DNA from 4 places in the Isoptericola sp. NPDC019482 genome. Region 2 is predicted to be linked to each of the others. Evidence: riboswitches for the same ligand, from Rfam matches in the RefSeq annotation. Region 2 holds a riboswitch; each other region holds the start of a gene.

Region 1 (7,517 bases), on a different contig from region 2:
GGCACGCTGTACTGCGCCGTCGTCGACGGGACGTTCGGCTGCAAGGACTACCCGATCGGCAAGGGCCTGGTCGTGGCCCGCCTCTACGACGGCGCCAGCTTCAGCGGCCGCCAGGTCGTGATCTACAACCCGAAGTACCGCGTGGGCTGCACGGCGAAGACCACCGACAACGAGGGCGGCTCCGTCCTCGGCGCGATGTCGAACAAGGTGAGCTCCGTGCGGACCTACAACCGCTGCGACGTGAAGCTGTTCGACGGCGCGTCGAAGAACGGCGCCAGCACCGGTTGGATCGACGTGAACAGCCGGCTGGGCTCGCTGAACAACCGGGCCAGCTCGTTCGCCATCTCCTGACGGGGACGCGACGGGAGCCGGCTTCCCGCCGCTACCTGCAGGCGTGATGCGCGGCGGGTGTCGTTCGTGAGAGCCGAGCGAGGCACGAGCGAATCATTCGAACGAACGACACCCGCCGCGCACCACGCCCGACACCCTCACTCCCACTCGATCGTGCCCGGCGGCTTGCTCGTCACATCGAGCACCACGCGGTTGACCTCGCTCACCTCGTTGGTGATGCGGGTGGAGATGACGGACAGCACGTCGTAGGGCAGGCGCGTCCAGTCGGCGGTCATGGCGTCCTCGGAGGACACCGGGCGCAGCACGATCGGGTGGCCGTAGGTGCGGCCGTCGCCCTGCACGCCGACGGAGCGGACGTCGGCCAGCAGCACGACGGGGCACTGCCAGATCTCGTCGTCCAGGCCTGCCTTGGTGAGCTCCTCGCGGACGATGGCGTCCGCCTTGCGCAGCGTCTCGAGGCGCTCGGCGGTGACCTCGCCGACGATGCGGATGCCGAGGCCGGGGCCGGGGAACGGCTGGCGGGCGACGATCTCCTCCGGCACGCCGAGCTCGCGGCCCACCGCGCGGACCTCGTCCTTGAACAGGGTGCGCAGCGGCTCGACGAGCTCGAACTGCAGGTCGTCGGGCAGGCCGCCCACGTTGTGGTGGCTCTTGATGTTGGCCGCGCCCTCGCCGCCGCCGGACTCGACGACGTCCGGGTACAGCGTGCCCTGCACGAGGAACTTGACCTCCTCGCCGTGGGCTCCCGCCTCGGCGACGATGTCGCGCTGCGCGTCCTCGAAGACGCGGATGAACTCGCGGCCGATGATCTTGCGCTTCGTCTCGGGGTCGCTCACGCCGGCGAGGGCGGTGAGGAACCGCTCCTTCTCGTCGCGGATGATGAGCCGCACGCCGGTGGAGGCGACGAAGTCGCGCTCGATCTGCTCGACCTCGCCCTCGCGCAGCAGGCCGTGGTCCACGTGCACGCAGGTGAGCTGGTCGCCGACGGCGCGCTGCACGATGGCCGCGGCGACGGCGGAGTCGACGCCGCCGGACAGGGCGCAGATGACGCGCGCGTCGCCCACCTGGGCGCGGATCGCGGCGACCTGGTCGGCGATGACGTTGCCGGGCGTCCAGTCGGCCTTGAGGCCCGCGCCCTCGTAGAGGAACTTCTCCAGGACGGCCTGCCCGTGGGCGGAGTGCTTGACCTCGGGGTGCCACTGCACGCCGTACAGGCGGCGGCCGGTGTCCTCGAACGCGGCGACGGGCGAGCCGGACGACGTCGCGAGCACCTGGAACCCCTCGGGCGCGGCGTGCACGGAGTCGCCGTGGCTCATCCAGGTGGTCTGGTGGTCGGGGGTGCCGGCCAGCAGCACGCCCGCCTCGCAGACCTCGACCTCGGTGCCGCCGTACTCCCGCTGCCCCGTCTGCGCGACGGTGCCGCCGAGCGCCTGCGCCATCGCCTGGAAGCCGTAGCAGATGCCGAGCACGGGCACGCCGGCCTCGAACAGCGCCGGGTCCACGAACGGCGCGCCCGTGGCGTACACCGACGACGGGCCGCCGGACAGGATGATCGCCGCCGGGTTCTTGGCGAGCATCTGCTCCGTGGTGAACGTGTGCGGCACGATCTCGGAGTAGACGCTGGCCTCGCGCACGCGGCGCGCGATGAGCTGCGCGTACTGGGCGCCGAAGTCGACGACGAGGACCGGGCGCGGGGTGGGGGTGGTGGCGGGAGACGTCACCGGCTCATCCTAGCCGCCGGACGCTCCCCCTCCCCGGCCCGTCCACGGGGTCACGCGGTGGGGTAGGTCACCTCGACGCGCCGGTTCAGGGCGCGCCCTGCGGGGTTGTCCTCGCCGTTCACCTCGTTGTCCGCGACGGGGTCGGCCTCGCCGTGGCCCTTGACCTTCAGGGCCAGGTCCGGCCGCTCCGCCTCGAGCACGTCGGCGACCGCGTTCGCGCGCTGCTCGGAGAGCTTGAGGTTCCTCGCGTCCGTGCCGATCGAGTCGGTGTACCCGTCCACCCGGACCGTCGCGTCCTGCGGGATGTCTGCGGCCAGGTCGGCCACCGCCTTCTCCGCCTCCGGCGTCAGCTCCGCCTTGCCGAAGTCGAACAGCAGGTCGGAGGTGAGCGTCACGACCGTGTCGTCCTCCTTCTCCTGCGTCTTCTCCAGCACCGTCGTGGAGTCGTCCGGCCGGAGGTCGAACGTCGAGTCCGGCGCGCGCAGGTCGAGCGTCGAGTCCGCGCGCATCGCGTCGGTGAGCTCGGCCGCCTCGACCTTCGCGTCCTGCTCCGCGAGCGCCTCGTGCGCCGCCATCATCAGCTCCGGGTCGGCCGAGGTCGTGGTGTCCGACGACGCGCTCGGGCTCGTCTCCGCGCCGGCCGGTCCCGCGGCGACCGCCGCGAGCAGCACGGCGAGCGCCGCGACGGCGGCTCCCCGGGCCCGGAGCGTCACTGCGCGGCCCCGTCGCCGTAGGTGACCGTCGCGTCCGTGAACAGCGGCAGCCCCTCCGCGGGCAGCACGTCCACGGTCGCCGGCTCGCCGTCCGGGGCGGGCAGCACGGCGGACGCCTCGATCGTCCCGTGGTTGGGGAACTTGAAGGTGATGTTCTCGAGCGGCGACACCAGCATCGACTCGCGGCACCTGAGCTGCGCGAGCGACGCCTGCGCCGCGTCGTCGCTGTCCAGCTGCCAGGCCCCCTCGGTGCAGTAGGGCTTGTAGGCCTTGAGGGCCGTGCGGTCGGTCACGGTCGTCGCGGGCACGACGCCCAGGTCGTAGTAGCTGGCGCCGGCGTCGGCGGGCGACTCGTCGTCGTCCCAGCGCAGCGCCCACCGCACGGTCATGTTCTCGGCGCCGACCTCGACGGAGCGCAGCGTCACGGTGAGCTCGCCACCCCACGCGTCGCCGCCGCCGTGCGGCGTGGCGATCTTCTGCTCCGCCATCACCTGGTCGGCGACGGTGGCGGTGCCCGGGTCGGCGGCGGCCTGCTCCGCGGTGGCGGCCTCGCCCGTCGCGCCGGCCTCGTCGTCGCTCGGGCTGCCGGTGCAGCCGGCGAGCAGGAGCGTGCCGGCGAGGGCGAGTGCTGCGGTGGTGCGGGCGCGTGCGGTCCGTGCGGACATGCGTCCTCCAGGGTCGGGGCACGGCCAGTACCCGGCCGTGGTGGGGGCAGGGGCCCCACTCTGGCACGCGCCGGCAGGGGTCCGCCCGGGGCATCCATGGGGAGAACTCCCCAGGTCACAGGCCTCGGGCGCCGGGGTCAGCCCAGCCGCTCGCGCAGCTTCCGAGCGGCGCGCTCGGGGTCCGGTGCCTGGGTGATGGCACGCACGACGACGACGCGCGACGCGCCGGCGTCGAGCACGGCGTCCAGGCGCTCGGCGTCGACGCCGCCGATGGCGAACCACGGCGTCGTCGGGCGGGTCGCGGCGACCTCGCGCAGCAGGTCGAGGCCGACCGCCGCGCGGCCGGGCTTGGTGGGCGTGGCCCACAGGGGGCCGACGCAGAAGTAGTCGACGTCCGGATCGGCCTCCGCCTCGGCCGCCTGCGCGGCGGAGTGGGTCGAGCGGCCCAGCACCGGGTCCGGTCCCAGCAGCGAACGCACCGCCGGCACCGGCAGGTCGCGCTGCCCCATGTGGACCACGGGCGCGCCGGCGAGCTGCGCGACGTCGGCCCGGTCGTTCACGGCCCAGAGCGCGCCGTGCTCCGCGGCGACGCGGGCGACCATCCCCTGCAGCTCGAGCTCGCGCGCGACGTCGAGCGTCTTGTCCCGCAGCTGCACCACGTCGACGCCGCCCGCGAGCGCCGCGTGCAGGAAGTCCTCCAGGTCGCCCCGGTCCTCGCGGGCGTCGGTGCACAGGTAGAGGCGGGCGTCGGCGAGGCGGGCGCGGGCCGCGTCGGCAGCGGGCGTGGTCGTGGTCACGCCGGCCAGGGTAACCACGGCCCGGGTTACAGTGGCCGCGCACGGGAGCCCCGCTCGGGGCTGAGAGGGCGTAGGAGCCGACCGTCGAACCTGATCTGGGTCATGCCAGCGAAGGGAGCGCACATGCCCACCTCTGCACCCGCTCCGGGATCCGTTCCCGCGGGCGCGTCCGCCCGCGACGTCGTCGTCGTGGGCGGCGGGATCGTCGGCCTCGCCGTGGCCTGGCGGGCCGCGGACGCCGGCCTCGCGGTCACAGTGCTCGACCCGTCGCCCGGCGACGGCGCCACCCGCGCGGCCGCGGGGATGCTCGCGGCCGTCAGCGAGGCCGACTTCGGCGAGCGGGAGCTCGCCCGCCTCAACGTCGCGTCGGCCGCCCGATGGCCCGCGTTCGCCGCCGACCTGGCCGCCGCGACCGGCCACGACGTCCCGCTGCTGCGCGCCGGGTCTCTCGCCGTCGCGTACGACGCCGACGACCTCGCGCTGCTGCGCCGCGTGCTGGCGCTGCACCGGGAGTGGGGCCTCGCGTCCGCGGAGGTCCCCGTCGCCGACGCGCGACGGCGCGAGCCGTACCTCGGGCCACGGCTCGCCGGTGCGGCCGTCGTCGACGGCGACCTGGCCGTCGACCCGCGAGCGGCGCACGCGGCACTGTGCGCGGCACTCGGCCCCGCCCTGGTCCGCCGCGCCGCGGTGCGTCTCGAGCGCGACGCCGCGGGCCGGGTCGTGGCGGTGCACGACGGCGCCGGTGCGCGGCACGCCACGGGCGCCGTCGTGCTCGCGACCGGTCACGGGATGACGGCGTCGCTGCTCGACGGCGTGCCCGAGGTCCGCGTCCCGGTGCGCCCCGTCAAGGGCATGACGGTGCGCCTGGACGCCCCGCCGGGCCTGGCGCTGGAGCACGTGGTACGCGGCACGGTGCAGGGGCGGTCGGTGTACGTCGTGCCGCGGGCGGCCGGCACCGGCACGGGACCGGGCAGCGGGCCCGAGCACCGCGAGATCGTCGTGGGCGCCACCAGCGAGGAGCGTCCCGACGACCGCCGCGCCGAGGCCGGCGGCGTCTTCGCCCTGCTGCGCGACGCACGCGCCCTCGTGCCCGGGATCGACGAGGCCGCGCTGGTCGACGTCACGCCGCGCGCCCGCCCGGCGACCCCCGACAACCTGCCGCTCGTCGGCGCCACCGCCGTGCCCGGCCTGCTCGCCGCCGTCGGGCACGGGCGCAACGGGGTGCTGCTCGCGCCGCTCACCGCCGACGCCGTGCTCGCCGCGCTGACCGGAGCTCCTCCCCCCGACGACGCGTTGTCCGCCGCCGACCCGCGCCGCTTCGCGCCCGCCGACCGTCCCGCCGACAGTCCACTCCCCGAAGGAGCCGCCCGATGACCGCCATCCCCGCCGCCCGCACCGCCGTCGTGAACGGCGAGGCCTACGCGCTCGACGGGCCGCACGGTGACGGCGTCGAGGCCGTCGTCGCGGCCCTCGTCCCCGCGTTCGTCGCGGACGGCACGGTGCAGGGCATCGCCGTGGCCGTGAACGACGCGGTCGTCCCCCGCGGCCTGTGGGCCGGCACCCGGATCGCGCCCGGCGACCGGGTCGAGATCGTCACCGCCGTCCAGGGCGGCTGACCTGAAGCACGCAGAAGGTATGGAGGAAGCATGACCAGCACGCCCGCCGCGGCGACGTCCGCCCCTGTCGCGCACCCGCTCGTCGACCCGCTCGTGGTCGCCGGCACGGAGATCGGCTCGCGCCTCGTCATGGGCACGGGCGGCGCGTCGAACCTCATGACGCTCGAGGACGCGCTGGTCGCGTCCGGCACCGGGCTCACCACGGTGGCGATGCGACGCGTCGCGGTGCGCCCCGGCGGCACGGGCGCGGAGGACGGCGGCATCTGGGGGCTGCTGGAGCGGCTCGGCATCCGCGCGCTGCCCAACACGGCGGGCTGCTTCTCGGTCGCCGAGGCCGTGCTCACGGCGCAGCTCGCGCGCGAGGCGTGCGGCACCGACTGGGTCAAGCTCGAGGTGATCGCCGACGACGTGACGCTCCTGCCCGACCCCCTCGGCCTCGTCGAGGCGGCCGACCGGCTGGTGCGCGACGGGTTCGTCGTCCTGCCGTACACGAACGACGACCCGATCCTCGCGCGCCGGCTGGAGGACGTCGGCTGCGCCGCCGTCATGCCGCTCGGCGCCCCCATCGGCACCGGCCTGGGAGTCCTCAACCCGCGCAACATCGAGGCGATCGCGTCCGCCGCGCGCGTGCCGGTCATCCTCGACGCCGGGGTGGGCACGGCGTCCGACGCCGCCCTCGCGATGGAGCTCGGCTGCGACGGCGTCCTGCTCGCGACCGCCGTCACGCGCGCCGCCGACCCGGTCCGCATGGCGCACGCCATGCGCCTCGCCGTCGAGTCCGGCCGCCTCGCCGCGGGGGCCGGCCGCATCCCCCGCCGCGAGGGCGCGCTGGCCAGCTCCTCCCCCGACGGCCGCCTCGACCTGGCGCTCTGAGCGAGCGCCGACAGCCCCGCTGCCGTGGAAGACTGCCGGCGTGCGTCACCGTGTCGCGGCACTGATCCAGCGAGAGGGCCGGCTCCTCGTCGTCCGGCAACGGTCCCGGGGACCCCACGGTCGGCACGACGGGCCCGCCTACCTGACGCCGCCCGGCGGAGGAATCGAGCAGGGCGAGACGCCCGCCCAGGCCGTGACACGGGAGGTCCGGGAGGAGGTCGGCCTCACGGTGCTGAGCGCGCAGCACGTCGCCGACATCGCCGAACCGGGCGGCACGACGACGGTGTTCGCCACCGCGGTCGCGGCCGGCGACCCCACGCTCGGTGTCGACCCGGAGCTCGACTGCACGTGCCCGCGCATGGTGGGCCTCGAGTGGGTCCCCGCGCCCGAGCTCGGCGCGTGGCGCGAGCCCGACGCCCGGTCCCTCCTCAGGATCGCGGCCGAGGGCGCCGGGGACGCACCCGCGGGGCGTTAGCGCGCCGCCAGCAGCAGCGCGGGCGCACCGCCCTCGACGGAGCGGGCGTCGACGCCGGCGGCGCGCGCGACGTCGGCCACGCGGGCCGAGCGGGCGCCGGCGGCGCAGACCAGCAGCACCGGGCGGTCGGCGGGCAGCGCGGAGATCGCCGCCGCGGCGCCGGCTCCCCCGCCGAGGAAGGCGCCGCTCGGCGACACCGTCGCGCCCGCGACCGGCAGCGCCTGCACCTCCCAGTCCTCGCGGACGTCGACGAGCGCCACGGGAGCCTCGCCCGCGAGCAGCGCGGCGGCGTCGACGGCGGTCATG
Region 2 (7,517 bases):
CTCGTCCCGCAGCGAGGTCGCGCCGCCCGCGGGGACGTCGAGCGCGGCGGCGTCGAGCGCAGCCGGCGCGACGTCGTGCGTGATCCGGCCGCCCGGACCGAGCACGACGACGCGGTCCAGGTGCTCGAACCACGGCCCGACGTGGTGGTCAACCACGACGAGGGACGTGTCCGTGCCCTCCAGCGCGCCGACGACGGCGGCGCGCACCTCGGCCGCGGCGGCCGGGTCGAGCATGGCCGTCGGCTCGTCGAGCAGCAGCAGGCCGGGCGTCCGGGCGAGCGCCCCGGCGAGCGCCAGCCGCTGCAGCTCACCGCCCGAGAGGGCCGACGTGGGACGGCCGGTCGGGTACCGCAGTCCCACCCGGTCCAGCGCCTCGTCCGTGCGGCGCCAGATCTCCGCCCGCGGCAGGCCGGCGTTCTCGGGCCCGAACGCGACGTCCCGCCCGATCCGGGACGCGACCACCGCGGAGCCCGGGTCCTGCGGGACGTACCCGACCCCTCCGTCCACGTGCACGGTGCCGGACAGCTCCCCCGGCAGCGGGTCCCCGAGCACTCCCGCCAGCGCGTGCAGCACGGTCGACTTGCCGGCGCCGCTGGGGCCGACCAGCCCCACGCGCTCCCCCGCGCCGACGGTGAGGTCGAGGCCGTCGACCGTCGGGGTCGCGCGCCCCGTGGGCCGCCAGCGCAGCCCCCGCACGCGCGCCCGGACGTCGTCGCGTGCCACGGCGTCAGGCCCGGGTGCGGCCGGCGGCGCGGCCCGTGCGGCCGGCGGCACGATCAGCAAGGTCGCGCCCGGGCCCGAAGGCGTCGAGCACGCCGGCCCGGGCCAGGGCGCGCACGAGCGCCGCGCCCCCGAGCCCCGCGAGCAGCGCGCCGGACAGCGCGAAGAGGCCCAGGTAGGCCAGCCGGAAGGGCCACTCCCAGTCGGGGTAGTACGCGAACCACTCGTACACGGCACCGCACGCGCCCGCCGCCGCGCCCGCCAGGGCGGCGACGGCGGTGCCGAAGCGGCGGTACAGGAACAGGGCGAGCACGAGCTCGGCGCCGAACCCCTGGACGACGCCGGAGACGATCGCCGAGAAGCCCCAGCCGGCGCCGAGCAACGCCTCGACGCTCGCGGCGACCACCTCGGTGAGCAGCGCCGCGCCGGGGCGGCGGACGATGAGCCCGCCCAGCACCCCGCCGAGCAGCCAGCCGCCCCCGAGCAGACCGGTGGCCGGTGGGAACACGACCGCCAGACCGGCGGACAGCAGGTGGTAGAGCTGGGTCCAGCCCCAGAAGACGACGCCGACGGCCACGCCGAGCATGGCCACGGTGACGAGGTCGACGGTGCGGTACCGCAGGGACGGGATGCGCGAGAAAATGGGCGCGGACATTCCAGGTAACTCCCTTCGCCGGTGCTAACCGGAGCAGGTTCCAAGGGTCTGCGGCTGTGCCCGCACTCTCAGCGCCCCTTCGACGGCGCTCCCCTGTCATGGGTGTCTTCAGATGTGACGGCCGACGAGGCGGCCGCAGGGCCGACCTTAGGCGACGTCGGCGTCGGCGCAAGGGGCGTCCCGTACGGTGAAACCCCTGGTCATGCGAGAAGGCCCGGAACCATGAGGTTCCGGGCCTTCTCGTCGGGGTGGAGCTGAGGGGACTCGAACCCCTGACCCCCTGCATGCCATGCAGGTGCGCTACCAGCTGCGCCACAGCCCCGAGAACCGACTCTCGCGACCGCGGACGGCCAGGCGATTCGTCTGATTCGGTGTGTTCCTCCGGGCTTGCGCCCCTCGGGAACGTCGATATCTTAGGCAGACTTCGGGCCAGGTTCCAAATTCCAGTCCGGCCCCGCCTGCCAGCGGTCCAGGGGGTACCCCGCGCCCACGTTGTGCGCCACGAGTCGCCAGGCCGGCTCGGCCCCCTCGCCTGCACGGTGCAGGTGGGACCAGTGCACGTTGTGCATGCCGGACAGCCCGCGCCAGGTGGTCGGGTCGAGCCCGAGCAGCGCCGTCACCGCCAGCGAGATCGCGGCCCCGTGCGACACGACGACGAGGGTCGCGTCGTCGTCCAGGTCCGCGACGTGCTCGGCCACGGCCACGGCCATGCGCTGCGCGACCGCCGCCTTCGTCTCAGCGCCCGCCCCCGCCGGCTCGGCACCGAGCCGCCAGGCGGCGTACTCCTCGGGCCAGCGCTCCTGCAGCTCCGCGCCGGTGAGGCCCTCCCAGGCGCCGAAGCCGCGCTCCCGGAGCCGCTCGTCGGCGACGACGGACATCCCGCCGAGCGCGTCCGCGTAGGCGGCCGCCGTCTCGACGGCACGCCCCAGGTCGGAGGACACGATGCGCGTCGCGCGGTGCGACGACGCGAGCGCGGAGCCGCCCTCCGCCGCCTGCCAGCGGCCGACCTCGTCGAGCGGGATGTCGATCTGCCCCTGCAGCCGCAGCGAGGCGTTGTACGCGGTGCGGGCGTGCCGCAGCAGGACGACGGTGCCGGCCGTCACCGCTCGTCGCCCGCGAGGCGGATCACGCCGTCGCCGCCGTCGTCGCCGTACTCGGCAGCGGCCGCCGCGCCGTCGCCGCCGCGCGCGTCCTCGGGCAGCTCGACCGCCGGGCAGTCCTTCCACAGCCGCTCGAGCGCGTAGTACACGCGGTCCTCGGCGTGCTGCACGTGGACGACGACCTCGCCGAAGTCCAGCAGCACCCAGCGCGCCTGCGCCTTGCCCTCGCGGCGGATCGGCTTGGACCCGGCGAGGAACATCGCCTCCTCGACGGCGTCCACGATGGCCGAGACCTGCCGCTCGTTGGTGCCCGAGGCGATGAGGAACACGTCGGTGAGCACCAGCTGGTCGCTCACGTCCAGGGCGATGATCTCCTGCGCCTTGCGGTCGGACGCGGCCCGGGCGGCTACGACCGCCAGCTCGACGGCGCGGGGGCTGGCGGTCATGCGGCGGCTCCGGGGTGTTCGAGGGTGAGCGAGTGGCCGGCCGCGGGGGCGGCCTGGTCCGTCTGGAAGTCGTTCGTGTCCGGGCCCCCGAGCAGAAGCTTCCACACCAGCAGGCCGAGCACGAACGCGACGACCACGAGGACGATGTAGTGCAGCCAGGTGTACGACGCCTCGGGCTCGTCCCAGTCCTCGTCGTCGTCCTCGTCGACCTGCGGCGCGGCGGAACGCGCCCGGACGGGCTGCTCGGACGCCACCAGCGCGTCGAACGGCGACGCGGCGGGACGCTCGGCGGCGGCCGGCGCCTGCGCGGCACCGGGCGCGGGGCGCGAGGGCGGCACGGACGCGGGCCGCTCGGTCGTCGGGCTCGCCCAGGGCAGCGGGGGCGCCACCGACGTGGAGGCGGCGGGCGGCGGGGTGGTCGGCGCCGCGGCGGGCGGCATCGACGACGGGGCCGACGACAGGGCCGACGGCGCCGACGTCGTGCCGAACGGCGACGCGGTGCCCGTCGTCGCGAACGGTGAACGGCGGGTGGGTCCGTCGGGGCGCGGGGCGACCGTGGCCGGCGGGCTGGCCGCGGGGGGCGCGGAGCTCGCCGACGGGCTCGAGGGCGCGGCCAGCGGGGGCATCCCGAGCCCGGTGGCGGCGCCCGTCGGCGCCGCACCGGGGTCGCGGCGGGTCGAGGTGCGCGCAGGAGGCGCGGCCGGGGCGCTGGGCGCCGGCGCGGGCCGGACCGCGGGCGTGGGGGCGACGGCGCGGGACATCTCCCCGGTGGGCCGCTGGATCGGGGCCAGGCGCCCGGTCTCGTCCAGCCCGCGCACGCCGGCGGAGGTGGACGGCGGCCGCACCATCGGTGCAGGGGCCGGGGCGGCGGGCGCGGGGCTCTGCTCGCGGAGCGAGCGGCGGGACGGCGCGCTTGCGGCCGGCGCGGAGAACCGCGGAGCGGGCGCCTGGCCGGCGGGCGGGCCGAACGGCGACCGGGCCGCGGCGGGCGCGCCGTACTCCGGCGCGGGCGGCGCCTGCTGCCCGGCGCTGGCCTGTGCGGCGGCGGCCGCCTGCTCCCGCTCGCGGATCTCGCGGCGGGTCAGCGGGCGGGACGGGTTGTTGTCACTCATCGAGACCTCGATACAGACCGTGCTTGGCGATGTACTGGACCACGCCGTCCGGCACCAGGTACCACACCGGTTGGCCGGCCTGCGCCCGACGACGGCAGTCGCTCGACGAGATCGCCAACGCCGGGACCTCCAGCGTCGTGACCCCGTCGTGGGGCAGGCCGTCCACCATGAGCTGGTGCCCCGGCCGCGTGACAGCCACGAAGTGTGCCATCTCCCACAGGAGCGCGGCATCCTTCCAGGTCAGGATCTGCTCGATCGCGTCCGCGCCGCTGATGAAGAACAGGTCGGCGTCGGGTCGCTGCTCGTGCAGGTCCCGCAGGGTGTCGACGGTGTACGTGAGTCCCGGACGGTCGATGTCGACCCGGCTCACGGTGAACCGGGGGTTCGACGCCGTCGCGATCACCGTCATGAGGTAGCGGTGCTCGGCCTGCGACACCTTCTGGTGCTGCTTGAAGGTCGGCTTGCCCGTGGGGACGAAGACGACCTCGTCGAGGTCGAGCAGCGCCGCCGCCTCGCTGGCGGCGACCAGGTGCCCGTGGTGGATGGGGTCGAAGGTGCCGCCCATCACGCCGAGGCGCGGACGGCGCGGCTGCGACGACGGCTCGTTCACGCTGACCGGAAGGCGGTCGTCAGTGGTGGCGGTTGGACACGTTGCGGAAGGCGTACGTCACCACGAGCGCGGCGACCAGGCCGCCGAACGCGAGGAGACCCATCGCGATCGGGGAGATGGTCTCGGCGTGCTCGGCGGCCTCCTGGGCCACCTGGACGGCGGTGTGCAGCACGGGTTCCTCCTGTGCGTGGGTGTGCGACGGGTCGCGACGGGCAGGGTCGGGGGTCAGTCTCTCACGCGGGCCGGACGTGTCCGTCGCCGTGCACGACCCACTTCGTGGTGGTCAGCTCGGCCAGTCCCATCGGCCCGCGCGCGTGCAGCTTCTGCGTGGAGATGCCGATCTCGGCGCCCAGCCCGAGCTCGCCGCCGTCGGTGAAGCGCGTGGACGCGTTCACCATCACGGCGGCCGAGTCGACCTCCGCGACGAACCGCTCGGAGGCGGCCAGGTCGCGGGTGACGATCGCCTCGGTGTGCCCCGACGACCAGGTACGGATGTGCTCGACGGCGTCGTCGAGCGAGTCGACGACCCGCACCGCGAGCTCCAGCGCGAGGTACTCGGTGGCCCAGTCGGCGTCGGTCGCGGGCAGCACCTCGACGGACTCGGGGGCGAGCGCGACCGTGCGCGCGTCGCCGTGCAGCACGACGCCCGCGCCGCCCAGCGCGGCGAGCGCCGCGGGGAGGAACGCCTCGGCGGCGTCCGCGTGCACCAGCAGCGTCTCGGCCGCGTTGCACACGCCGACCCGCTGCGTCTTCGCGTTCATCACGATCTCGACGGCGCTCGCGACGTCGGCGGTGGCGTCCACGTACACGTGCACGTTGCCGACGCCGGTCTCGATGACCGGCACGGTCGACGACTCGACGACCGTGCGGATGAGGTCGGCGCCGCCGCGCGGGACGAGCACGTCCACCAGCCCGCGCGCCTGCATGAGCGCGACGCCGCCCGGGCGGCCGTAGGCGTCGATGGTCTGCACGAGGTCCGCCGGCAGGCCCTGGGCCCCCAGCGCACGCCGCAGCACGTCGACGATCACCGCGTTGGACGACGCCGCCGCGCTGCCGCCGCGCAGGATCACCGCGTTGCCCGACTTCAGCGCCAGGCCCGCGGCGTCCACCGTGACGTTGGGCCGGGCCTCGTAGATCATCCCGACCACGCCCATCGGCACGCGCAGCTGGCGCAGGCGCAGGCCGTTCGGCAGCGTCTGCCCGCGCACCACCTCGCCCACGGGGTCGGGCAGGCCGGCGAGCTCGCGCAGGGCGTCCGCGATGGTGCCGATGCGTGCCGGCGTGAGCGCCAGCCGGTCGAGCAACCCGTCGCTCAGCCCGCGGTCGCGCCCGCGGGCGAGGTCGTCGGCGTTCGCCGTCACGATCTCGTCGGCCGCGGCCACGAGGGCGTCGGCCAGCGCGTGCAGCGCCGCGTCCTTGGTGGCCCGGGTGGCCGTGGCGAGCGTCCGCGACGCGACCTGGGCCCGGCGTGCGACGTCGCGCACGGCGCCGGTGACGTCGGTGGACGCCGCGCCCGATCCCGCGCCGCCCGCGGCCAGGTCCTCCGTGAGGGTCGTGGTCATCCCCCGAGCGTACGACGGCGACGCGCGCGGCGGCAGACCCCTCTCACCAGGAGGGACGGGGCGCGCGCGGAGGCACGAGCCGGGTCGACGCCGGGGCGTGGTCACTCATCGGCCCGGAACTCATCGCCGGTGCTCGAGCACCAGGTCGTCGCGGTGCACGACCTCCCGGTCGTAGCCCTCCCCGAGCTCGGCCCGCAGGTCGAACGTGGAGCGGCCCAGCAGCCCCGGCAGCTCGCCGGAGTCGAACGCGACGAGCCCGCGCGCCACGACCGCGCCGTCCGGTGCGACCAGCTCCACCGGGTCGCCCGCCTCGAACGTGCCCTCGACGCGCGTGACGCCCGCGGGCAGCAGGGACGCCCGGCCGCCGAGCACCGCCCGCGCCGCGCCGTCGTCCAGGTGGAGGCGGCCGTGGGCCTGGGCCGCGTGCGCGATCCACAGCCGCCGCGCCGTCGTGCGCCGGCCCGTCACCGCGAAGAACGTGCCGACGTCCTCGCCCGCCAGCGCGGCAGCGACGTTCCGCGCGCTGGTGAGCACGACCGGCACGCCGGCACCGGTCGCGATCCGGGCCGACTCGAGCTTGGTCACCATGCCGCCCGTGCCGACCGCGCTGCCGCGCGCGGTGACCTCGACGCCCTCGAGGTCCCCCAGGTCCGCCACGTGCGCGATGCGCCGGGCGCCGGGGCGAGACGGCGGCGCGTCGTGCAGGCCGTCGACGTCGGTGAGCAGCACCATGGCGTCCGCGCGCACGAGGTGCGAGACGAGGGCGGCCAGGCGGTCGTTGTCGCCGAAGGTGAGCTCGTCGGTGGTCACGGCGTCGTTCTCGTTGACGACGGGCACGACGCCGAGCGCCAGCAGCCGCTCCAGGGAGCGCTGCGCGTTGCGGTACCGCGACCGGCGCACCGTGTCCTCGGCGGTGAGCAGCACCTGCCCGATCTGCAGCCCGTGCGCGGCGAACGCCTCGGTGTACCGCGCCACCAGCTGCCCCTGGCCCAGCATCGCCGCGGCCTGCATGGTCGCGACGTCGCGGGGTCGGGCGCTCAGGCCGAGCGGGCCGATGCCGGCCGCGATCGCGCCGGAGGACACCAGCACGACCTGGGCGCCCGCCGCCGCCCGCGCGGCCAGCACGTCGACGAGCGCGCGCAGCGCCGCGAGGTCGAGGTGGCCGTCCGGGCCGGTGAGCGACGACGAACCGATCTTGACGACGATCCGGTGTGCCGTGGGCAGGCTGGCGCGGGAGGTGGCGGCGTTCACCCCGGCATTCTCGCCGGATCCGCGCTCAGTCGTCGTCGGGGTCCGTCCAGTGACCCGACTG
Region 3 (7,517 bases), on a different contig from region 2:
TCATCGCCGTCGGCTGGGCCGCCGCCGTCACCTACTCGTTCCGCGAGCACCGCAAGGCGGTCGCCGCGGAGCGGGCCGAGGCGGCCGGCGAGCACCCCGAGGCCGCTGCGACGACGGTCGCCTGACGCCTGCCCCGGCAGGGCCGAGGCCACCGACGACACCACCGCCACCGCACGTCACCCGCCGTGCGGTGGCGGTGTCGTGCCGTCCCGGTACCGTGGTGGAGCCAGGAGAACTGCGCGCCGGACCCAGCTGCACGGCACTGGGGGGTGAGCCTCATGTCCAGCACGCCCAACGACACACCGCGCCGCGAGCTCGTCGCCCTCGCGGAGCTGCTGGGCGCCGGGAGCCAACTGCTCGTCGGCCGGTACCGCGTCGACGTCGCCACGGGGGAGTGGTGGTGGTCGGACGAGGTCTTCCGGATCTTCGGCCGTGAGCCGGGCAAGATCCCGCCGGGGCCGGAGGTGCTGCGCGCCCACCTGCACCCCGACGACCGCGAGCGGCTCTCCCGGACGGCGGTGGTCGCGCTCGGCACCGGGCGGCCGTTCTCGGGCGCGCACCGCGTCGTGGACGACCACGGGCGCACCCACACCGTCGTCGTCACCGGACAGGGGAGGCACGGGGCCGACGGCGCGTCGTCGCAGATCGTCGGCTACGTCATCGACGCGAGCCCGGTCGTGCGGGACGCGCTGGAGCGCGAGGCGCACCGCGCCGTCTCCCGCGCTTTCGTCGCGGCCGCGGCGGCCGAGCAGGCCAAGGGCGCCATCATGGCGGTCTGCGGCGTCGACGAGTCGGTCGCCAACGAGGTGCTCGCGGACGCCGGCGCGCAGGTCGGGATCTCCGCCCAGTCGGCGGGGGAACAGGTGATGAAGGGGCTCGCACGGCCGGTCGGGGACCGCGACGCCGCGCTCACGGCGGCGGAGGTGGTGCGGTCGGCCCCGCCGGCCCAGGACGCGGCGGACCGGCTCAGCCAGGCGCTCGCCACCGTGCGGCCGGTGGACCGGCCGCACGGTCACGACGCGCAGCTCGCCCGCCGGCGTCCGCGCGCGAGCCACTGACGCGCGAGAACTGACCCGCAGGGCGGGCCGTTAGGGGTTGCGGGGTCAGCGGCCGGGGACGAACCGGGCCGCCGCGCGCACGGCGCCCTTGCGGGCGAGGCGCTTCGCGAGCACCGCGACCCCGCCCGAGACCGCGGCGAAGGTGACGGCCTGGATGATCGAGATCTCGTCGTCGTCCACGTTGGTGGGCGCCACGCTGCCCGTCGTCTTCTCCCAGACCACGCCGATCAGCTTCTGCGCGACCCATCCGGCGGCGATCGTCAGCACCACCGTGCCGACCTTCACGCCCAGCGGCTGCTCGGTGTCCGTCACGTGCTCTCCCTCGGTAGGTCCCGGCGCGGCCGCGGCATGACCGCGCGTCGTCTCGCGTGCGTCCGCGGCCTCCGGGCGGCGTCACGGCACGTCAGGCACGTCACACCCCGTGGCCGAGGACGGGACCACGGTAGCGCGGCGTCGACGGGTAGGCTCGTGGTGATACGACAGGGGAGCGCCCACCGGCGCTGAGAGTGCGGACCGCCGCAGACCCTCGAACCTGACCCGGTTAGCACCGGTGGAGGAAGTCGGGAATCTCGATCCCTGCGGACGGCCGCACCACGACGGTGCCGGGTGCCCGCAGGACCCCCTTCTCGCACCTTGAGGAGGACAGCATGAAGCTGACGACCACGGCCACGGCCGCCACCGCGGGCGTCGTCGCCCTGCTGCCGCTGCTGGCGGCGTGCGGCGGGACGCCCACCGACGACGCGACCGGCGCGGCGTCGGACACGGTCACGCTCGTCACCCACGACTCGTTCGCGGTCTCCGACGACGTCCTGGCCGCGTTCGAGAAGGAGTCCGGCCTCACCGTCGAGCAGGTGGCCCCCGGGGACGCGGGCACGCTGGTGAACCAGCTCGTGCTCACCAAGGACGCGCCGCTGGGCGACGTCGTCTTCGGCGTGGACAACACGTACGCGTCGCGGGCCGTGGACGCCGGGGTCTTCGAGGAGTACCAGCCGGCCGACCTCGCCCCGGAGGTCGCGGCCTACGCGCCCGACGACCTGGCCGGCACCCTGACGCCGGTCGACGTGGGCGACGTGTGCATGAACCTCGACGACGGCTGGTTCGAGCAGAACGGCGTCACGCCCCCGACGACGCTCGAGGACCTCGCGAAGCCGGAGTACGCGGACCTCACCGTCGTGACCAACCCGGCGACGTCGTCCCCCGGCCTCGCGTTCCTGCTCGCGACGATCGGCGCCTTCGGCACGGACGGCTGGGAGGCCTACTGGGCCGACCTGCGCGACAACGGCCTCAAGGTGGCCGAGAGCTGGGAGGACGCGTACTACGTGGACTTCTCCGGCGCCGGCGAGGGCGGGCAGCGCCCGATCGCGCTGTCCTACGCGACGTCGCCCGCGTTCACCGTGAGCGACGACGGGAAGACCTCCGCCACCAGCGCGATGCTCGACACCTGCTTCCGGCAGGTCGAGTACGCGGGCGTGCTGGCGGGCGCCGAGAACCCCGAGGGCGCCAAGAAGCTCGTGGACTTCCTGACGAGCGCCGAGTTCCAGGCCGACGTGCCCGGCCAGATGTACATGTACCCCGCGGACCCGGACGTGGAGCTGCCCGCCGACTGGCAGCAGTTCGCGCCCCTGGCCGACGAGCCGTTCGAGGTGGCGCCCGCGGACGTCGCCGCGCACCGCGACGAGTGGATCGAGCAGTGGACGGCGACGGTCGTCGGCTGACGCGCCCCGTGCCCCGCGTCCCGGCCGGCACCGCCCGCCCGGCCCCCCGGGCGGCGCGGTCGCGCGCCGAACGGTGGCGCGGAGACCGGTGGGGCGCGTGGCTCGGCTGGGGTGTCGCCGTCGCGCTCCCGCTGGGCTTCCTCGCGGTCTTCTTCGCGTGGCCGGTGGTGTCGCTCGTCCTGCAGGGGTTCTTCACCGAGACCGCGGCGGGGCGGGAGCTCGACCTGTCCGGCTTCGCGGAGGTGCTGTCCCAGGAGCGCACGTGGCGGATCGTCGGGCAGACGCTCGCCCAGGCGCTCACCGGCACGCTGCTGTCGGTGCTGCTGGGGCTGCCCGGCGCGTACGTGCTCTACCGGTGCCGGTTCCCCGGGCGCACCCTGGTGCGGGGCCTGGTGACGGTGCCGTTCGTGCTGCCCAGCGTCGTCGTCGGCGTCGCGTTCCGTGCGCTCTTCGCGCCCGGCGGGCTGCTCGGCTGGGCTCACCTGGAGGAGAGCTTCGCCGGCATCGTGCTGGCGCTGGTGTTCTTCAACTACGCGGTGGTGGTGCGCACCGTCGGCGGCATGTGGGAGCGGCTCGATCCCCGCGCCGAGCAGGCCGCCCGCGCGCTCGGCGCGACGCCCTGGCGCGCGTTCCGCACCGTGACGCTGCCCGCGCTCGGCCCGGCGATCGCGTCGGCCGCCGCGGTGGTGTTCCTGTTCTGCGCGACGGCGTTCGGCGTCGTGCTGGTGCTCGGCGGCCTGCGCTACGGCACGATCGAGACGGAGATCTGGACCCGCACCACCCAGTTCCTCGACCTGCGCTCCGCGGCGGTGCTGTCGGTGCTGCAGCTCGTGGTCGTCGCCGGCGCGCTGCTGGTCAGCTCGCGCGCGCGGGCGAAGCGGGAGCGGGCCCTGCACCTGACGAGCGACAGCGTGTCCGCGCACCGGCTGCGGCTGCGCGCGGGCGCTGACGGCACGGACCTCGTGCCGGCGCTCGTCACCCTCGTCGTCGTCGCCGGGCTCCTCGTGCTGCCCATGGCGGGCCTCGTCACCCGGTCGCTGCGCGCGCCAGACGGGTCCTGGGGCCTCGACAACTACGTCGCCCTCGGCACCACGGGCGGTCGCAACGCCCTCACCGTCACGGTGTGGGAGGCGCTCGGCAACTCGCTGCGCACCGCGGCGTGGGCCGCGCTGATCGCCGTCGTCGTGGGCGGCCTCGTGGCGCTCGTGGTGTCCCGGCGCCCGCGGCGCGCGGGGCTGCGGCGCGCCGTCGGCGTGCTCGACGCCGCGTTCATGCTGCCGCTCGGCGTGTCCGCCGTGACGGTGGGCTTCGGCTTCCTCATCACGCTGGACGAGCCGCTCGGGCTCGACGTCGACCTGCGCACCTCCGGAGCGCTGGTGCCGATCGCGCAGGCGGTCGTCGCGATCCCGCTCGTGGTGCGCACGATGCTGCCGGTGCTGCGCGCCATCGACCCGCGGCTGCGCGAGGCGGCCGCCGCGCTGGGCGCGGCGCCCGGGCGGGTGCTGCGGACCGTCGACGGCCCGCTGGGCGCGCGGTCGCTCGGGCTGGCGATCGGGTTCGCGTTCGCCGTCTCGCTGGGCGAGTTCGGCGCGACGTCGTTCCTCGCGCGCCCCGACACGGCCACGCTGCCGGTGGTCATCTACCGGCTGATCGGGCGGCCCGGGGCCGAGAACTACGGGATGGCGCTCGCGGCGTCCGTGGTGCTGGCCGTGCTCACCGCGACCGTCATGATGGTGGCCGAGCGCCTGCGCGGCGACCGGCCGGGAGGGGAGTTCTGATGGAGCAGGGCCAGACGACGGGGCTCGCCGTGCGCGACGCCGTCGTGCGATACGGCGCCACGCGCCGCCGGGCGGGGGCGGTCGCGGTCGACGGCGTGTCGCTCGACGTCGCGGCCGGCGAGATCGTCGCGCTGCTCGGGCCGAGCGGCTGCGGCAAGTCGTCGCTGCTGCGCGCCGTCGCCGGGCTGGAGCCGCTCGCGGGCGGGACCGTGGCGTTCGACGGCGAGGACCTCGCGGGCGTGCCCGTGCACCGGCGCGGCTTCGGCCTGCTCTTCCAGGACGGGCAGCTCTTCCCGCACCGGGACGTCGGCCGGAACGTCGCCTACGGGCTCGAGACCCAGGGCGTGCCCCGCGCCGAGCGGGCCGCGCGCGTCGCGGAGCTGCTCGCCGACGTCGGCCTGGCCGGGTACGCGGGCCGGTCGGTCGCGACGCTGTCCGGCGGGGAGAAGCAGCGCGTCGCGCTCGCCCGCTCCCTCGCGCCGCGCCCGCGCCTGCTGCTGCTCGACGAGCCGCTGTCCGCGCTCGACCGCCGGCTGCGCGAGCGGCTCGCCGTCGACGTCCGCGACACCCTCACGGCCACCGGCACCACCGCCGTCTTCGTCACGCACGACCACGACGAGGCGTTCACCGTCGCCGACCGCGTGGCCGTCATGGACGCCGGGCGGCTGCTCCAGGTGGACGCCCCCGACGTGCTGCTGCGGGCGCCCGCGACCCCGCGCGTCGCGGAGTTCCTGGGCCTGTCCGCGGACGGCGTCGCCGACGACTCCGAGCCGTCCGGTGCAAGGACTGCCGCCGTGACGACATCATCGGGGCATGACGTGGTCTGACGGCCGGAGCCGGCGGCCCCTCGCGGCGGCGTGCGGCATGGCGTGCCTCGTGCTGCTGGCCGCGTGCGGCGCGGGCGACGGCGAGGACGTCTTCGCCGCCCGCGACCCCCTGCCGACCTGCGGGGAGGTGACCGCGCGCCCGGACCTCGGCGAGGACGAGCCGGAGGCGGAGCTGGCCGAGGCGTTCGCGTGCCTCGACGCGGCGGCGTCGGGCGCGGGGGCGGAGCTCGTCGTGCGCTCCCTGACCGTCGAGGGGGACCCGATCGTCGAGTACCACCGGGTCGGTCCCGGCATCGACGGGCTGGAGGTCTACGTCGACGGCACGCAGGACACGTACGGCGAACAGATCTGGACCTACCGGTCGTGCCCGGACACGGTGACCGCGTCGGAGCCGCTGGGCTGCTGGGAGTCGGGGCTCGTGGAGGGCTGAGCCCTACGCCTCGCCGGCGTCGTGCACGAGCAGGGCGACCTGCGTGCGGTTCTCCAGCCCCAGCTTGTCGAGCACGCTCGACACGTGCGCCTTCACCGTCGGGACGCTGAGGTACAGCCGGGCCGCGATGTCGGCGTTCGACGCGCCGCGGCCCAGCTCGACGGCGACGTCGCGCTCGCGGGAGGTGAGGGCGTCCAGCGCGGCCCGGGCGCGGTCGCGCGACCCGTCCGATCCGGCGACCGCCGCCATGAGCCGTCGCGCGACGTCGGGCGCCAGCACCGGCTCACCCGCGGCGGCCGCGTGCACGGCGGCGGCGATGCGGGCGGGCGGCATGTCCTTGAGGAGGTAGCCCGCGGCCCCGGCGCGCAGCGCTCCACCCACCTCCTCGGCGGTGTCGAACGTCGTGAGCACGACGACGGCCGGCGGCGACGGTCGGGCGCGCACCCGCCGGGTGGCCGCGATGCCGTCCACGCCCGGCATGCGCAGGTCCATGAGCACGACGTCGGCCGGGTGCGCGTCCAGCACGCCGGGGACGTCCGCGCCGTCGGCCGCCTCCGCCACGACCCGCATCCCGTGCGCGCCGTCCAGCATGAGTCGCAGGCCCGCGCGCACCAGCGCGTCGTCGTCCACCAGCACGATGCGCACGGGGGCGGTGTCGTCCACCGTCTCGTCCACAGGGCCGTCCACGGGGAGCGGGCCGGGCCCGGGCGTCGTCGTCACGCGTCCCACGGTAGCCACGCCTCCACCGCGAAGCCGCGCGACGCGACCGAGCCGCTGGCCGCGCCGGCGTCCGGGCCGGCAGCCAGCGTCCCGCCCAGCAGCGTGGCCCGCTCGCGCAGCCCGACCAGCCCCGTGCCCGTGCCCACCCCGTCCGGGGCGACGGCGCCGGGCGCCCTGCCGTCGTCGACCACGCGCACGCGGACCTCGCCCGGGGCGGTCGCGACGGTCACCCGCACGGCGGCGCCCGGCGCATGCCGGCGGGCGTTGGTCAACGACTCCTGCACGACCCGGAAGACGGCGGTCGCGACGGCGGCCGGCGGGGTGTCGTCGCCGTCGCGCTCGTAGGTCACGTCGGTGCCGGCGGCGCGGGAGTCGTCGACGAGCCGGCGCACGTCGTCGAGGCCGGGCACGGGGCCGAGGTCGTCCGGACCGGCGCGGAGCAGGCGGATGACCTGCCGCAGGTCCTCGAGGGCGTCGCTCACGCCGGCGCGGACCCGCCCCGCGGCGGCGGCGAGCTGGGCCGGGTCGGCGTCGGGGCGGTACTCCATCGCGCCCGCGGTGGCGGCCAGGAGGGAGAGGCGGTGGGCGAGGGTGTCGTGCATCTCGCGGGCGATGCGGGTGCGCTCGGCGGTGCGCGCCTCCGTCACCCGCCGCTCCTGCTCGGCCTCGGCGCGGCGGGCCCGGTCGCGCAGCGACCACAGCACGAGGGAGCGCTCGCGGCCGTACGCGCCCCAGCCGAAGAGCGCGGCGTGCACCGCGACGTCGCACAGCAGCCACCAGCCCAGCGGCAGCCCCACCGGCCGCCACAGCGCCTGGACGGCGTGCCCCAGCACACCCGCCCCCGCGACCCAGGCCGCCGTGCGCACCGGGTACCAGCGCGCCACCTGCAGCGTGCCGACGGTGGCCGCGGGGGTCGCCGCCCCCGACACCGCGGCCAGCGCTGCGAGCGCGAGCGCAGCGGGCACGCTGCGGCGCGTCATGAGGAGCGG
Region 4 (7,517 bases), on a different contig from region 2:
GCCCTGACAGGTCGCGGGGTGCGGCGCGTCAGCCCATGCGTCAGCCCCGGCGTCGGGCGAGCCGCAGTGCCACGAGCACCGCCGCACCGGCGAGCACGACGACGCCGCCCGCGATGCCGAGCACCACGGCCAGCTCCGAGGCGCTGCCGTCCCCGGAGGGCGCGTCCGCTTCGGACGCACCGCCCGCCGCAGGGTCCGCCGCGCCGCCGGAGGCGTCGTCCCCGGCCGTCCCGGCCGCGTCGCACGGTGCCGCGTCCGCCGCCGGAGCGGCGGCCTCAGCCCCGGCGGGCGGGTCGTAGGTGAACGAGAACTCGCCGCTGGTGGGGTGCCCGTCCGCCGACACGATCCGCCAGTCCACGGTGTACTCCCCGCCGACGCCCAGCGCGACGGGCACGGACACGGTGCGGTCCTGCGTCGTCGGGCAGCCGGTCGCGTAGTTCGTGCCGTCGGGGTCCGTGACCGTGAGGACCGTGCTGGAGCCCTCGGCGGACAGGTCGAGCACCACGTCGTCGAACGTCACGTCGACGGACTCCGGCGGCTCGGTCACGGTCGACCCCGAGGTCGGCGACGTCCCGACGACGACGTTGTGGGCGCTCGCGGGCACGGCCGCGCCGACGACGCCGGCCGCGCCGAGGCCCACGGCGAGCGCGAACGAACCGGCCGCGGCGAGGGCGCGCCGCGCGGCGGTGCTCCTGCTCTGCACGCTCATCGCTGCTCCGTGCTGCTGGTGCCGTCGGTGCCGTCGGCGCGGGCGCGCGTCCGGGCGAGGGCGACGACACCCGTGACGGCGCCGACCAGCCCGAGCCCGAGGCCCGCGGCGCCCAGCGCCAGCGGGAGGGTGCCGGAGCCGTCGTCCTCGGCCGAAGCGTCCGTGCCCGCGTCCGTGCCCGAGTCGCCGGCACCGGCGGCCGACGCCGCGCCGTGGCCGCCGTCCTCGGCGGCGGGCACGACCTGCAGGACGGGAGCAGGGTGCTCGGGCTCGGCGTCGCCCGACGCCTCCTGGTCCCAGGCGACGACCTCGCCGTCGGAGTAGGTCTGGGTGGCGGGGAGGACGATCTCCTCCACGCCGTCCGGGACGGCGCCGGCCGACACCGTGAACCGGAGGAACTCGCCCGGCGCGATGCCGGCGTCGGCGTCGTCGGCGGTCCACTCGATGGATGCCGGCGCCTCGGTGACGGTGGTGCCGTGCACCTCGACGGGCTCGGGCAGAGGCGCCTGGGTGACCTTCGCCGTCCAGCCCGGCACGGGCTCGACGGACACGCTGGTGAACGGGGTGTCGCTCGGCAGGTCGACCTGCACCGCGGTGGTCGAGGCCTCGGCGGACTCGTTCGGGACCTTGAAGGTGAGGGTGGCGTACGACCCGGTCTCGGCCGCGTCCGGGGTGACGGTCACGTGCGCGGACGCGGCGGTCGCGCCGAGCACGAGGGCAGGGAGGGCGAGGGCGGCCACGCCGGCGAGGCGGCGCGGGCGGAGGGCAGGGGTGAGGACAGGGGTGGTCCTGGACATGGGTTCTTCTGCTCCTGGCTGTCAGGTGTGTCAGACGGTCGTGGGACGGCGAGGGACCCGCCCCCGTCCGACGACGGACCAGGGCAGGGTCAGGCGGCGCGCGCGAGCGCGCCCGGGAGCAGCGGGGGGCCCCGCGGGGGCGTGCGCCGGCGGACACGGGCCGGGTGGGGGCGCCAGGTGCGCCCGACGACGACGGCGGGCTCGCGGACCACCGGCAGCACCGGCGGCTCCTGCACGAGCAGCGCGACGTGCCGCAGGTGTCCCACGACGGTGAGGGCTGCCCGGTCGCCCGCCGCGAGCAGCAGGGCGGTGAGCAGCACCGCGGCGGCGTGCGCCGCAAGCATCCAGGAGGTGGTGCCGGTGTCGGACGCGTGGTGCAACAGCCCGCCGCCCGTCGCGGGCGCGAGGGAGCCCGGGCCCAGGGCGTGGAGCGCATGCCCGTCCGGGGTGGTGCCCGGGGTCGAGAGCTGTGCCGAAGGAGCGCGCGTGCCCGCCGCGCCGAGCACGGACAACGTCGTGTGCTGCACGAGCTGCAGCGCGACCATCGCCGGCAGGAGGCGCCGGAGGGTCAGCCGGCGGCGGGCGGTCCACACCGCGAGGGGCGCCGTGAGCGCCGCGACGACGAGCCAGGCGAGGGGTGCACCGGGGAGCGCGCCGCCGGCCAGGAGGTGGGCGGCGGCCGCGATGCTGAGCGTCGTACCTGCGACGAGGAGCTCGCGCACACGACGGACGACCACGGGCACCCCCGCACCCTACCGCGCGGGCGGACGACGGCGACGGGACGTCGGTGCTGAGGCCTGCACCTCCGACACGCGCGGGCCGGACGCCCGGCGATGCCTGCTCTGACCTGGGCTACCGTGGGCCGCACGACACGGGGTGCGTCCGGTCGGTCATCGCTGCGACATCGTCGCGGCCGGCCGGCGGGCGCTGAGATCACACCCGTCGAACCTGATCTAGCTCGAACTAGCGAAGGGATGTCGACATGCGTGCGCGCGCACCTGAAGACAGCTCCGCCGGCCGCGCCGGCACCACTGCTCCCGCTCCCGCCTCCACGGTGCTGTCGGCGCCGGCGAGAGGCAGCCGCCCCCGCGTCCTGGCGGTCGCCGGGTCCGACCCCTCCGGGGGCGCGGGGATCCAGGCGGACCTCAAGTCGATCGCGGCCGCGGGCGGCTACGGGATGGCCGCCGTCACGGCGCTGACCGTGCAGAACACCCGGGGGGTGCGCGACGTGCACGTGCCGCCCGCGGAGTTCCTCGCCGCCCAGCTCGACGCCGTCACCGACGACGTGACCGTCGACGCCGTGAAGATCGGGATGCTCGCGTCGGCCCCGGTCGCCCGGGCGGTGGCCGCCTGGCTCGACGGGCTGCCGCGGGCCGCGTGCGACGCCACCGGCACGACGGCGCGCCCCGCCGTCGTGCTGGACCCGGTCATGGTGGCGACCAGCGGCGACCGGCTGCTCGACCCGGCTGCCGAGGACGCGGTGCGGGACCTGCTCGGCCGCGTGGACGTCGTGACCCCGAACCTGCCCGAGCTCGCGGTCCTCGCCGGCGAGCCTCCGGCGGCCCACTGGCCGGCCGCCCTCGACCAGGCGCGGCGGCTCGCGGCGCGGCACGGGGTCCTCGTGGTGGCGAAGGGTGGGCACCTGGGCGCCGCCGAGGCGGTCGCGACGGGGGACGGGGCCCCGGACGCCCTGGTCGGGCCGGAGGGCGTGCTCGTCGAGCTGCCGGGGCTGCGCCTGACCAGCACCTCCACCCACGGAACGGGCTGCTCGCTGTCCAGCGGGCTGGCCGCGAGGTACGCCCGCACGGGCGACTGGGCCGAGGCGCTGCGGGGCACGAAGACCTGGCTCACCGCGGCGATCCGGGCGGGGGAGGACCTGCGCGTCGGCGGCGGGAACGGCCCCGTGGACCACCTGGTGGGGCTGCGGGCCGGCGCCGTGGAGCAGCCCGCGACGTCGCCAGCGGCGGGCGCGGGCGACGCGTCCGCGGACGATCACGGGGAGGACGTCGTCGCGCGCTGGTGGGACGATGCCGCGGGCGTGCGCGCCGCGATCGACGACCTGGCGTTCGTCCGGTCGCTGGGCGACGGGAGCCTCGACGCCGGGCACTTCCGCACGTACCTGGAGCAGGACGCGCTGTACCTGCGCGACTACGCGCGCTGCCTCGCGCGGGCGAGCGAGCTCGCGCCGACCCGGGTCGAGCAGGCGTTCTGGGCGGGTGGCGCGCACGGGGCGCTGGTCACCGAGCTCGACCTGCACACGCGCTGGCTGGGCGGCGAGCCGCAGGACGTGCCCGCCAGCCCGACGACGGCGGCGTACCTCGACCACCTGCGGTCGGCCGGAAACGACTACGCGACCCTCGTGGCCGCCGTCCTGCCCTGCTACTGGATCTACCAGGACGTGGGGGAGCGGCTCGCCGCCCGCAACCACCCCGCCCACCCGTACGCCGCGTGGCTGGGCACGTACGCCGACGACGCGTTCGCCGACGCGACGCGCGAGGCCGTCGCGATCCTGCGCCGGGCCGCCGCGGCGGCCGACGCCCCCACCAGGGACCGGATGTCGGCCGCGTTCCGTGCGGCCTGCGCGCACGAGCTGGCGTTCTTCGACCAGACCGGCCTGCCCGCCCCGACGGGCGCGGCCGATGACGCCGCCGGAACCCCGGTCGGACACGGTGCCGGGCACGGTGCCGGTGGCGGTGCCGGACACGGTGCCGGGGGCGTCGCGGTGGCCTGACCGCGGCCCGTGGCGGCTCTCGCCGTCGCGCTCGACCGAGGGCGCGACGGCGAGATCTCGCGGGGGTAAGCGGTATCCCGAGATCGCGGCGCACCGCATGATCGGGGCAAGCGTGTCGGCGGCGAGTGACAGAATGGTTGTGATGCCCGACACGAAGCGCACTTCGCGCAGCCGCAGCCGAGGCGCCCGCCGCGCCGATCCCTCCGACAGTCCCAGGAGGAGCTCCGCCTCCTCCGCACCCCGACCTCCCGCCGCGCCCGGCACCCCGCCGGGTCGCGCCGAGGGCCCGCCGGGCCGCACGGGCGACGCCGCCCCCGTGGCCGTCGCCCCCGCCGGGTCAGAGCTCTCCACGTTCGCGTCGGTGCGCCGGCTGTACCCCTACGTCCGCCCCGCGTTGCCCCGGATGGTCGGCGGCCTCTTCTCCGCGCTGGGCGCGAGCCTCGCCGCGCTGGCGATCCCGCGCGTGCTGCAGGCTCTCGTCGAGGGCCCGCTCGCCGAGGGGGCGGCGGCCCACGACCTCGGCGCCCTCGTGGTGCCCGTCGTGCTCGTGCTGGTGCTCGGCGTGGCCGAGGCCGGCTTCGTCCTGCTGCGCCGCAACCTCGTGATGTACCCCGGCACGCGCGTCGAGGCCGAGCTGCGGATGGCGCTGTTCCGCCACCTGCAGGACCTGCCCGTCGCGTTCCACGACCGGTGGCCCGGCGGCCAGCTGCTCAGCCGCATCATGGGCGACCTCGGACTGCTGCGCCGCTGGCTGGTGTTCGGCCTCCTGCAGCTCGTCGTCAGCATCGTGACGATCGTGGTCGGTGTCGGCATCCTGCTGGCCACGGCCGGGTGGCTCGGGCTCGTCTACCTCGCGGGCGCGATCCCGGTGACCGTCATCGCGTTCCGCTTCTCGCGTCGCTACCGCGTCATCGCGCGCCTGTCGCAGGACCAGTCCGGCGACCTCGCCACCACCGTCGAGGAGTCCGTGCACGGGATCCGCGTGCTCAAGGCGTTCGGCCGCGGGCGTGACGCGCTGGACTCGTTCACCGACCAGGCGGAGGAGCTGCGTCGCACGGAGATCCGCAAGGCGGGCAACCAGGCCACCGTCACCACGTCGCTGCAGCTCATCCCCGAGGTCACGCTGGCCGTCTGCCTCGTGCTCGGCACGGTGCTCGCCGCCCAGGGGCAGATCACGGTCGGCAGCCTCGTCGCCTTCTTCCTCACGACGGCCGTCATCAACGGCCCCGTGGTCGACCTCGGGATGACCCTGTCGATGACGCTCAACGCGCGCACCGCCGTCGACCGCTTCTTCGAGGTGATGGAGACCCCGAACCCCCTGGCCGACCCCGCCGACCCCGTGAAGGCAGGCCCGGCGCGCGGCCACGTGGAGCTCCGCGACGTCACGTTCCGCTACGAGGACGCGCCGCGCCCGGTCCTCGAGCACGTCGACCTCGAGCTCCCCGTCGGCACGACGACGGCGCTCGTCGGCCTCACCGGCTCGGGCAAGTCCACCCTCGCGATGGTGGTGCCGCGCATCTTCGACGTCACGGGGGGCGAGGTGCTGCTCGACGGCGTCGACGTGCGGCGCCTGCGGCGGCACGACGTGCGCCGGGCCGTCGCGGTCGCGTTCGAGGACCCCACGCTGTTCTCGGCGTCGGTACGCGACAACGTGCTGCTCGGCGTCCCCGAGGCCGGCCCCGACGCCGTGCCGGAGACCGAGCGCGAGCGGCGCCTGCACGAGGCGCTCGAGGTGGCGCAGGCGGGCTTCGTCGCCGACCTGCCACAGGGTGTCGAGACCCGCATCGGGGAGGAGGGCCTGTCCCTGTCCGGCGGGCAGCGGCAACGGCTCGCGCTCGCCCGGGCGATCGCGGCGCGCCCCGCCGTGCTCGTGCTCGACGACCCGCTGTCCGCTCTCGACGTCGCCACCGAGGAGGCCGTCACCACGCGCCTGCGCGACGTCCTCGACGGGACGACCAGCCTCGTCATCGCGCACCGGCCGTCCACCGTGGCGCTCGCGGACCGCGTCGCGGTGCTGCAGGACGGCCGGATCACGGCCGTGGGCACGCACCGCGACCTGCTCGCGACCGACGCCCACTACCGGCACGTCATCTCCAGCCTGGAGCAGGACTGGGAGGAGTGCGAGGGCCACACCGGGCCCGATCAAGTGACGACCGAGGGAGCGCGTCGATGAGCGCCAGCACGCCCACGTCCCCCGCCGGCGAGCAGGGACACCGTCGCCCGACCGACGCGAACGCGGACGACACCACCCAGCTCGACGCCGAGGCGTCCCGCGACGTCAGGTCCCGGTCGCTGCGCCTGCTGGGCGAGCTCCTGCGGCCGCGCCGCGGCGCCCTCGCCCTCGCCGGCCTCCTGGTCGTGGTCTCGACGCTCGGCCAGGTGGCCGGCCCGTGGCTCGTGTCCCTCGCGATCGACTCCGCGGTGCCCGACCTCATGGACGGCGACGTCGGCACCCTCGTGCTGGTCGGCTCCGCCTACCTGGTCGCCGCGGTCGTCGGCGGACTGTGCGCCGGGGCCTACGTCCGCCAGGCCGCACGCATCGCCCAGGGCGTGCTGCTGGACCTGCGCCGGCGCGTCTTCCGGCACACGCAGCTGCTGAGCCTGGAGTTCCACGAGTCGTACACGTCCGGCCGCATCATCAGCCGCCAGACGTCCGACCTCGAGGCGCTGCGCGAGCTGCTCGACGGCGGGCTCACCGGCGTCGTCTCCTCGCTGATGCTCATGATCTTCACGGGGCTGAGCCTGTTCCTGCTCGACTGGCGCTCGGGCCTCGTGCTGGCGGCGGCCCTGGTACCGGCCTGGCTGCTCACCCGATGGTTCCAGAAGCGCTCGCAGGTGTTCTACCGCGAGCAGCGCACAACGTCCGCGCGGCTGATCGTGAAGTTCGTCGAGACGATGACCGGGATGCGCGCCGTGCAGGCGTTCCGCCGGGAGTCGACCACCGAGGCGGAGTACGGCCTGCTCAGCGAGCAGTACCGGGACGCGAACCTCAACACCATGGGGCTCAACGGCCGCTACCAGCCGGGCCTCGTGCTCATCGGCAACGTGGCCGTCGCCGTCGCGCTCGCGATCGGCGGCTGGCGGGTCTACTCGGGCGCGCTGGACGTCGGCGTGCTCGTGGCGGCACTGCTGTACGTGAAGCGGTTCTTCCAGCCGATCCAGCAGCTCGGGAACTTCTACAACTCCTTCCAGTCCGCCACGGCGGCGCTCGAGAAGGTCTCGGGGCTGCTGGCCGAGGAGCCGACCGTCGTCGAGCCGCGCCGCCCCGTGGCGCTGCCGC

What was found. A riboswitch is a leader RNA that binds a small molecule or an ion and turns the genes downstream of it on or off. The one in region 2 is predicted to bind thiamine pyrophosphate.
Region 1: linked by a shared signal. The riboswitch ahead of thiO (glycine oxidase ThiO) and the one ahead of ABZ493_RS10570 (ECF transporter S component) in region 2 are both predicted to bind thiamine pyrophosphate.
Region 3: linked by a shared signal. The riboswitch ahead of ABZ493_RS20375 (thiamine ABC transporter substrate-binding protein) and the one ahead of ABZ493_RS10570 (ECF transporter S component) in region 2 are both predicted to bind thiamine pyrophosphate.
Region 4: linked by a shared signal. The riboswitch ahead of ABZ493_RS09655 (bifunctional hydroxymethylpyrimidine kinase/phosphomethylpyrimidine kinase) and the one ahead of ABZ493_RS10570 (ECF transporter S component) in region 2 are both predicted to bind thiamine pyrophosphate.

Annotation. Positions count from the first base shown of each region.
Region 1 covers NZ_JBEYBQ010000015.1:57,729-65,245, reverse strand. Annotated here, with positions in the region: gene ABZ493_RS11980 (hypothetical protein) at 1-351, shown strand, start outside; gene guaA (glutamine-hydrolyzing GMP synthase) at 489-2,072, opposite strand; gene ABZ493_RS11970 (OmpA family protein) at 2,123-2,785, opposite strand; gene ABZ493_RS11965 (hypothetical protein) at 2,782-3,450, opposite strand; gene thiE (thiamine phosphate synthase) at 3,588-4,247, opposite strand; TPP riboswitch at 4,279-4,381, shown strand; gene thiO (glycine oxidase ThiO) at 4,371-5,621, shown strand; gene thiS (sulfur carrier protein ThiS) at 5,618-5,863, shown strand; gene ABZ493_RS11945 (thiazole synthase) at 5,894-6,736, shown strand; gene ABZ493_RS11940 (NUDIX domain-containing protein) at 6,777-7,211, shown strand; gene ABZ493_RS11935 (ThiF family adenylyltransferase) at 7,208-7,517, opposite strand, start outside.
Region 2 covers NZ_JBEYBQ010000012.1:73,180-80,696, reverse strand. Annotated here, with positions in the region: gene ABZ493_RS10575 (ATP-binding cassette domain-containing protein) at 1-723, opposite strand, end outside; gene ABZ493_RS10570 (ECF transporter S component) at 728-1,375, opposite strand; TPP riboswitch at 1,369-1,480, opposite strand; tRNA gene ABZ493_RS10565 (tRNA-Ala) at 1,625-1,697, opposite strand; gene ABZ493_RS10560 (histidine phosphatase family protein) at 1,789-2,478, opposite strand; gene rsfS (ribosome silencing factor) at 2,475-2,921, opposite strand; gene ABZ493_RS10550 (hypothetical protein) at 2,918-4,033, opposite strand; gene nadD (nicotinate-nucleotide adenylyltransferase) at 4,026-4,643, opposite strand; gene ABZ493_RS10540 (hypothetical protein) at 4,663-4,815, opposite strand; gene ABZ493_RS10535 (glutamate-5-semialdehyde dehydrogenase) at 4,877-6,205, opposite strand; gene proB (glutamate 5-kinase) at 6,326-7,456, opposite strand; gene obgE (GTPase ObgE) at 7,482-7,517, opposite strand, start outside.
Region 3 covers NZ_JBEYBQ010000050.1:2,901-10,417, forward strand. Annotated here, with positions in the region: gene ABZ493_RS20360 (sulfite exporter TauE/SafE family protein) at 1-125, shown strand, start outside; gene ABZ493_RS20365 (PAS domain-containing protein) at 279-1,058, shown strand; gene ABZ493_RS20370 (DUF4235 domain-containing protein) at 1,104-1,370, opposite strand; TPP riboswitch at 1,530-1,634, shown strand; gene ABZ493_RS20375 (thiamine ABC transporter substrate-binding protein) at 1,706-2,773, shown strand; gene ABZ493_RS20380 (iron ABC transporter permease) at 2,905-4,551, shown strand; partial or broken gene ABZ493_RS20385 (ABC transporter ATP-binding protein) at 4,551-5,288, shown strand; gene ABZ493_RS20390 (hypothetical protein) at 5,365-5,808, shown strand; gene ABZ493_RS20395 (response regulator transcription factor) at 5,812-6,453, opposite strand; gene ABZ493_RS20400 (histidine kinase) at 6,525-7,517, opposite strand, start outside.
Region 4 covers NZ_JBEYBQ010000010.1:111,950-119,466, forward strand. Annotated here, with positions in the region: gene ABZ493_RS09640 (copper resistance CopC family protein) at 41-709, opposite strand; gene ABZ493_RS09645 (YcnI family protein) at 706-1,506, opposite strand; gene ABZ493_RS09650 (hypothetical protein) at 1,596-2,249, opposite strand; TPP riboswitch at 2,369-2,498, shown strand; gene ABZ493_RS09655 (bifunctional hydroxymethylpyrimidine kinase/phosphomethylpyrimidine kinase) at 2,489-4,237, shown strand; gene ABZ493_RS09660 (ABC transporter ATP-binding protein) at 4,554-6,410, shown strand; gene ABZ493_RS09665 (ABC transporter ATP-binding protein) at 6,407-7,517, shown strand, end outside.